DNA from 2 places in the Paenibacillus sp. sgz302148 genome. Region 2 is predicted to be linked to the other one. Evidence: riboswitches for the same ligand, from Rfam matches in the RefSeq annotation. Region 2 holds a riboswitch; the other holds the start of a gene.
The links. Region 2 has a riboswitch for thiamine pyrophosphate ahead of thiC (phosphomethylpyrimidine synthase ThiC). Riboswitches for the same ligand answer to the same signal wherever they lie in the genome.
Positions count from the first base shown of each region.

Region 1: linked by a shared signal. The riboswitch ahead of AC0LWM_RS18010 (ABC transporter substrate-binding protein) and the one ahead of thiC (phosphomethylpyrimidine synthase ThiC) in region 2 are both predicted to bind thiamine pyrophosphate.

Region 1 covers NZ_JBVYOJ010000011.1:189,385-192,799, forward strand. The annotation lists gene AC0LWM_RS18000 (MFS transporter) at 1-745, opposite strand, end outside; gene asd (archaetidylserine decarboxylase) at 777-1,568, opposite strand; TPP riboswitch at 1,847-1,957, shown strand; gene AC0LWM_RS18010 (ABC transporter substrate-binding protein) at 2,033-3,064, shown strand; gene AC0LWM_RS18015 (thiamine-binding protein) at 3,115-3,405, shown strand; gene AC0LWM_RS18020 (ABC transporter permease) at 3,405-3,415, shown strand, end outside.
Region 2 covers NZ_JBVYOJ010000018.1:101,798-105,212, reverse strand. The annotation lists gene AC0LWM_RS24255 (IclR family transcriptional regulator) at 59-802, shown strand; TPP riboswitch at 900-1,009, shown strand; gene thiC (phosphomethylpyrimidine synthase ThiC) at 1,330-3,120, shown strand; gene AC0LWM_RS24245 (hypothetical protein) at 3,312-3,415, opposite strand, start outside.

The DNA of each region.
Region 1 (3,415 bases), on a different contig from region 2:
GGTAAAACGAAGCGATCCCGGCATAATACCACGATCTCGCGAACACGAAGACGATGAGCAGCAGCATCGCGTTGCGGATTTTCCGCTTATGCTCCGGCGTAAATACGACGGCCGCGGAAGCGCGCGCCGAACGCGGCGATACGCGCAGCCGGTCGCGGTACCAAGTCGCGACGAACAGCAGCACGACGACCGCCGCCCCGGCAACTAGCGTGAACCAGGCCGAGCCGATTTGTCCGAGCGGCACGAAGATGAGCGCCGTCATCACCGGCGCGAGCGATTGCCCGGCATTGCCGCCGACCTGGAAAATCGATTGCGCGAGTCCTTTGCGGCCGCCGGCCGCCATATGCGCCACCCGCGAGCCTTCGGGGTGAAAAACGGCGGAGCCGATCCCGATCAGGATGACGCTGAGGAGCGTTATCCCGAAATTCGGCGCAAAAGCAAGCGTCAGCACGCCGCATAAAGTAGAAGCCATCCCCAGCGGAAGCAGCAGCGGGGATGGTTTTTTGTCGGTATAAACCCCAACGGCAGGCTGCATCAGCGAAGCGGTCGCGTTCAGCATAAATGCGATGATGCCGAGTTGGGAATACGATAAATGCATCGTATCTTTTAATATCGGAAAAATGGCGGGTACGACCGCCTGGATCGTGTCGTTGAACAAGTGGACGATACTGATCATCAGCAAAATCGGAAATACGGTGCCGCCGAGCTGCGATTGCCGGCCTAGTCCTGCCGCTCCGAGCTGCATAAGCAATCCACTCCTCTCCCAGGTTGTTGGATTACGCTTTGCTCTGCAGCTGTCCAAGCGCTTCGCCCATTTTCACCTTACTGCCGAGCTTAAGATCGGTTCTAGGCGTAAACGTTCCGTTTTCCGTCAGTAGGACGACGGTAGAGCCGAACTCGAAATAAGCCAAATCTTGTCCGCGTGTCAATTCGTCGGTTAAGGGCTCCGTATAACGGATGCTGGCGACGTTCATCGCCCCGACTTTCACGACGGCCACCTCTCCATGCTCATGGCGAATATATGTAATCAGCCGTTCGTTGCGGCTCAATACGCGGCGCATGTGGCGGAGGCCGAAATCGTTGACGGGATATACTTTGCCTTCGATATGTTCGCGTTCCACGACTTTACCGGCCACCGGCGAATGGATGCGGTGGTAATCGGTCGGGCTTAAATACAGTACCATATAAAATCCGTGCTTGTAACTTTCCGCTCTCGGCGAATGGCGCAGCAGCTCTTCGAGCGTATAATCCTGCCCTTTGACGTTCAGGATTTGCCCGGAGCGAATTTCTCCGATTCCGGTAATGAGCGCATCGACCGGACTGACAAGCGTGGACGGCGCTTCATCGACGGGACGAAGTCCCGGTTTGAGGCGGCGCGTAAAAAAATCGTTCAGCGATTCGTATTCATGAAGCGCTTTTTCCGCATCGGCGATCGGAATGCCGTATATTTTCGCAAATTTCGGGATCAAGCCCCGGCTTATTCTCGATTTGGCTAGTTTGCCGGTTATCCGGGAAATCGTTTTTCGCGACGACAACTCGGTCATGAGCCGCATCAACGCCTTCATCATTCCGTCACCTGTTCCCTTTCTTCTTAACACCTCATAGTCATAGGCCATGCCTCCGTTAATCTTGACATAGAATAGAAGACAAATCAATAACGACTGCATGCAAAAAGCACGAGCAGCGCGGCGCAATAAGCACGGAACGGCCGATTATATTCCTCCCGCCGTACGTTACGGCAAAATATCCCTATCCGCAATCCATCTCGAAAAATCATTCCCATCATGCGGATCGGATATTGATTATTACAAAGCCATGGTGTATCGTATAATCAATTGCATAGTTGTTGATGTGATACGGGGGCTTGATGAAGTCAGGCTGAGATTGCGGACGTTTTTCCGCTGACCGTTAATCTGAACTGGATAATGCCAGCGGAGAGAATCAGTTACAAGGGCCCAATTCTGACCGTCTGCGCATATCCGGACGGTCTTTTTATTTTTACCTCGTTTACAAGAAAAGGAGAGTTACTAAAATGTTCAGAAAAAGATTATACACGATGCTGGCGATTGTATTGTTTGCCATCGCAGCCGCCGGTTGCGGCCAAAACGGCGATTCCGCAGATAAAGCAGCGGACCAATCAACGGATAACGGCGGTGACAAACCGCTTACGCATGTCAAGGTTGTCCTCGACTGGACGCCGAATACGAACCATACCGGGTTGTATGTCGCGCGCGACAAAGGTTATTACAAGGAGCAAGGACTCGACGTTGAAATCATTCAGCCGGGCGAAGGCGTAACGGCGGATCAAATGGTCGCCGCGAACAATGCCGATTTCGGCATCAGCTTCCAGGAGGGCGTTACGCAAGCGCGCATCCAGGGCGTTCCGGTCGTTTCGATCGCGGCGATTATCCAGCACAATACGTCGGGTTTTGCGGCGCCGACCGGTAAGAACATCAAGTCTCCGAAGGACTTCGAAGGCAAAACCTACGGCAGCTTCGGATCGCCGGTGGAAGAAGCAATGATCAAATCGCTCATGGAAACCGAAAACGCTGACGCCTCGAAGGTGAACTTCGTCAACGCCGGAGCGGCTGACTTTTTTGCTGCAACGAAAAAAGACATCGATTTCGAATGGATTTTTTACGGCTGGACGGGGATTCAGGCGGAGCTGCGCAAAGAACCGATCGATATGATTTACCTGACCCAATATTCCGATAAGCTCGATTACTACACCCCGCTGATCATTACAAGCGAGAAGATGATCGCCGGGAAGAAAGATCTCGTCAAAGCATTTATGGCTGCAACGGCCAAAGGTTATCAGTTTGCGATCGACCAGCCTAAAGAAGCGGCGGACGTGCTGCTCGCGGCAGTGCCGGATTTGGACAAAGATTTGGTGGCCGCGAGCCAGCAATGGCTAAGCGCCAAATATAAGGACGATGCGCCGCGCTGGGGCGAGCAAAAAGTGGAAAGATGGCAAAATTACGCGCAGTGGATGCTTGACCATAAGCTGCTGGAGAAGCCGCTGGAAGCGGAGAAGGCGTTTACGAACGAATTTTTGCCGCAATAACCGAATGCCGCAAGGATCTCTATCAAATTTGTATACAAAGGTGATAATCCATGACAAACGCATTGCTTAGCATTCAGATTATTCCGAAAACGCCGAACGGCGAAGACGTTATCCCTTACGTAGACCGAGCGATCGAGATCATCGACCGCTCCGGCGTTCCTTATCATGTCAGCCCGCTCGAAACGACGATGGAAGGCGAGCTCGGCCAGCTGCTGGGCATCGTAAAGCAAATGAACGAAGCGATGACGGAAATGGGTTGCCCGAGCATCATTTCGCAGGTGAAAATTTATTATCGTCCGGAAGGCGCGTCCATGGACAAGCTGACGGAGAAATATCGCTAATGTCCGCAAG
Region 2 (3,415 bases):
TTTAGTTTTGTTTCATTACATGAAACTGATTCTTGTTCACGAAAGGACGTGCCAACCGATGGAGGATCAGAAATTAACGGTTCGAGCGGTCGAGCGAGCCCTTGATATATTGCTGTGTTTTACGACGGACACGGAGCTCGGATTAACCGAAATTGCCGGCAAGGTTGCGCTGCATAAAAGTACCGTGCACAGGCTGCTGGCGTCGCTGGAAGGCAGAGGCTTCGTCATACGCGATGCCGCAACGGACAAATACCGGCTCGGCTTCCGTATCTGGGAGCTGTCGGCGAACATGTCGCAAGCGGACGACCCGGCTGCGATCCTGCTGCCGGAGATGGAGCTGCTGCGCGATGCGATCGGCGAAACGATCAGCCTGTACCTGCGCGACGGCAAGGAGCGGATTCGCATCCAAGCGGTGCAGAGCAATCAGGCGATACGCCGCGTCGCTCCGGTCGGCGCCCGGCTGCCGATTTACGTCGGCGCGTCGAGCAAGGTGCTCCTCGCTTTTGCCGAGGAGGACGTGCGGCGGGCGATCCTCGACGATCCGGCATGGCCTGCGACAATCGATCGCAAAGCCTACGCCGATCAGCTGGAGGACATTCGCCGATTAGGGTACGCAACCAGCATCGAAGAGCGCGAGGCGGGGGCGACTGCAGTGTCGGCTCCGATTTACGGCCGCTCGCACAAGCTCGTTGCGGCGTTGTCCGTTTCCGGACCGTCCAACCGCTGGACGCTGGAAAAAATGCGCGAGCATGCGCCGGCGATTATGGAAGCGGCTAACCGGATGGGGAAAATGCTGAAATAGCGGTTGAAGGAAGCTTTGAACCTTTAGCCGAAGAAAACAACCGAAGCCGGCCTCTTGCAACAACGGGCGAACTGGTGTATGGTAAAAAAGAATTTCATACGTTTGATACGGGGGCTTGATGAAGTCAGGCTGAGATTGCGGCCGTATGCCGCTGACCGTTGATCTGATCTGGATAATGCCAGCGGAGAGAATCAGCTTAACTGACAGCCGAAGCGCGTCAAGCGCATAAGCGGGAACAGTGTACGCGAAAACACGTATTGCGGGGCGACATATTGCGTTTTTGCATGAACCAAACGTTTATTCTTGCATGCGCAAATGCGATCCCGCGACGGTTTGTTCGCGCCACAAAGCCGATACCTTCCGGGTATCGGCTTTTTGTGTTCAAGCATAAGGCGCCACACGCGTGTAAGCGAATGTGCCAGCCTCTGCGTCGCGAAGCGCTCATCATTGCCGCCTTCGGCTGCGGATCCGCCTCGCATTACGGACGGAGCGTAGATTTCAATACACCGTTCAGGAGGAATTTGTAGATGACATCCCGACAAAGCCAACAAACCGAACAAAGCCAACAAACCTTGGCAACCGCTTTTCCCGCAAGCTCCAAAGTGTACATCGAAGGTTCGCGACCCGATATTCGCGTTCCGATGCGCGAAATTTCGCTGCACCCGACGGTAACGCCAAGCGGGGATAAGATCGTGAACGAGCCAGTACGCGTATACGATACGAGCGGCTTGTACACCGACCCGAGTCATACGGTCGATGTCCGGGCGGGACTGCCGCCGCTGCGCAGCGCCTGGATCGCCGTACGCGGCGACGTTGAGCCGTATGCCGGCCGCGACGTTCGGCCGGAGGACAACGGCTACGCCTCGGACGATTCGCTTGAGGCGGCGAAGGCCGAGCGGTTCCCGCATGTGCGCAGCTACCCGCTGCGCGCGCGGGCCGGGCGCAACGTGACGCAGCTCCATTACGCGCGGCGCGGCATCATTACGCCGGAGATGGAGTTCATCGCCATTCGCGAGGGCTTGTCCCCGGAATTCGTCCGTGACGAGGTGGCGAGCGGCCGGGCGATTATCCCGGCGAACATCAACCACCCGGAAAGCGAGCCGATGATTATCGGGCGGGGCTTTCATGTGAAAATCAACGCCAATATCGGCAATTCCGCCGTGACGTCCTCGATCGAGGAGGAGGTCGAGAAGATGACGTGGGCGACGCATTGGGGCGCGGATACGATCATGGACTTGTCGACCGGCAAGCACATCCATACGACACGCGAATGGATCATCCGCAATTCACCGGTTCCGGTCGGCACGGTGCCGCTGTATCAGGCGCTGGAGAAGGTCAAGGGCCGCGCCGAGGACCTGACATGGGAAATTTACCGCGACACGCTGATCGAGCAGGCGGAACAAGGCGTCGACTACTTCACGATCCATGCCGGTTTGCTGCTGCGGTACATACCGATGACCGTCAAGCGGGTAACCGGCATCGTGTCGCGTGGCGGATCGATTATGGCGGCATGGTGCCTGGCGCATCATCGGGAGAACTTCTTATATACGCATTTCGAAGAAATATGCGAAATCATGAAAACCTACGACATCGCCTTTTCGCTCGGCGACGGCTTGCGTCCGGGATCGATCGCCGACGCGAACGACGAGGCGCAATTCGCGGAGCTGGAGACGCTCGGCGAGCTGACGCAAATTGCCTGGAAGCACGACGTGCAGGTCATGATCGAGGGACCGGGGCATGTGCCGATGCACAAAATCAAGGAAAACGTCGAGCTGCAGCAGCGGATTTGCAGCGATGCGCCGTTCTACACGCTGGGGCCGCTGACGACGGACATCGCGCCTGGCTACGATCACATCACGTCGGCCATCGGGGCGGCGATGATCGGCTGGTTCGGCACGGCGATGCTGTGCTACGTAACGCCGAAGGAGCACCTCGGGCTGCCGAACAAAAACGATGTGCGCGAAGGCGTCATCGCTTACAAGATCGCCGCCCATGCCGCCGACTTGGCCAAAGGCCATCCGCGCGCGCAGCAGCGGGACGACGCGCTCTCGAAGGCGCGGTTCGAGTTTCGCTGGCTCGACCAGTTCAACCTGTCGCTCGATCCGCACCGGGCGATGGAATATCATGATGAAACGCTGCCAGCCGAAGGGGCGAAGACAGCGCATTTTTGCTCCATGTGCGGCCCGAAATTTTGCAGCATGAAAATTTCCCACGAGCTGCGCGAATATGCGGGTGCTGCCGGAATGGAGCCGGAGCTGTCGATTGAAGCGGGGCTCGCGGACAAAGCGAGGGAGTACCGCGAAGCAAGCGGCCGGTAAACCGATAACTGGGCGTGAAAACCGAGATCGATGTGGAGTAACGCCGGATCCGGACATGCCGATGCATCCGGTATCATTCTCACAATAAAAACCCTGGTTCCAAGGCGAAGGCCTGCGAGCCAGGGTTTTGACCTGAATGCGGATTCCGTACCGTGCACTGTTGACATAAGCGTTTTTCAATGAAACTTAACTTAACGACCTCCCATTGGGTGATGGTAGTGATGATGGAAATGATGGTGAATAAAATGCGGATGTGTTGGAGCTTGCAAAGGATGGAAATGATGATGCCCGGGAT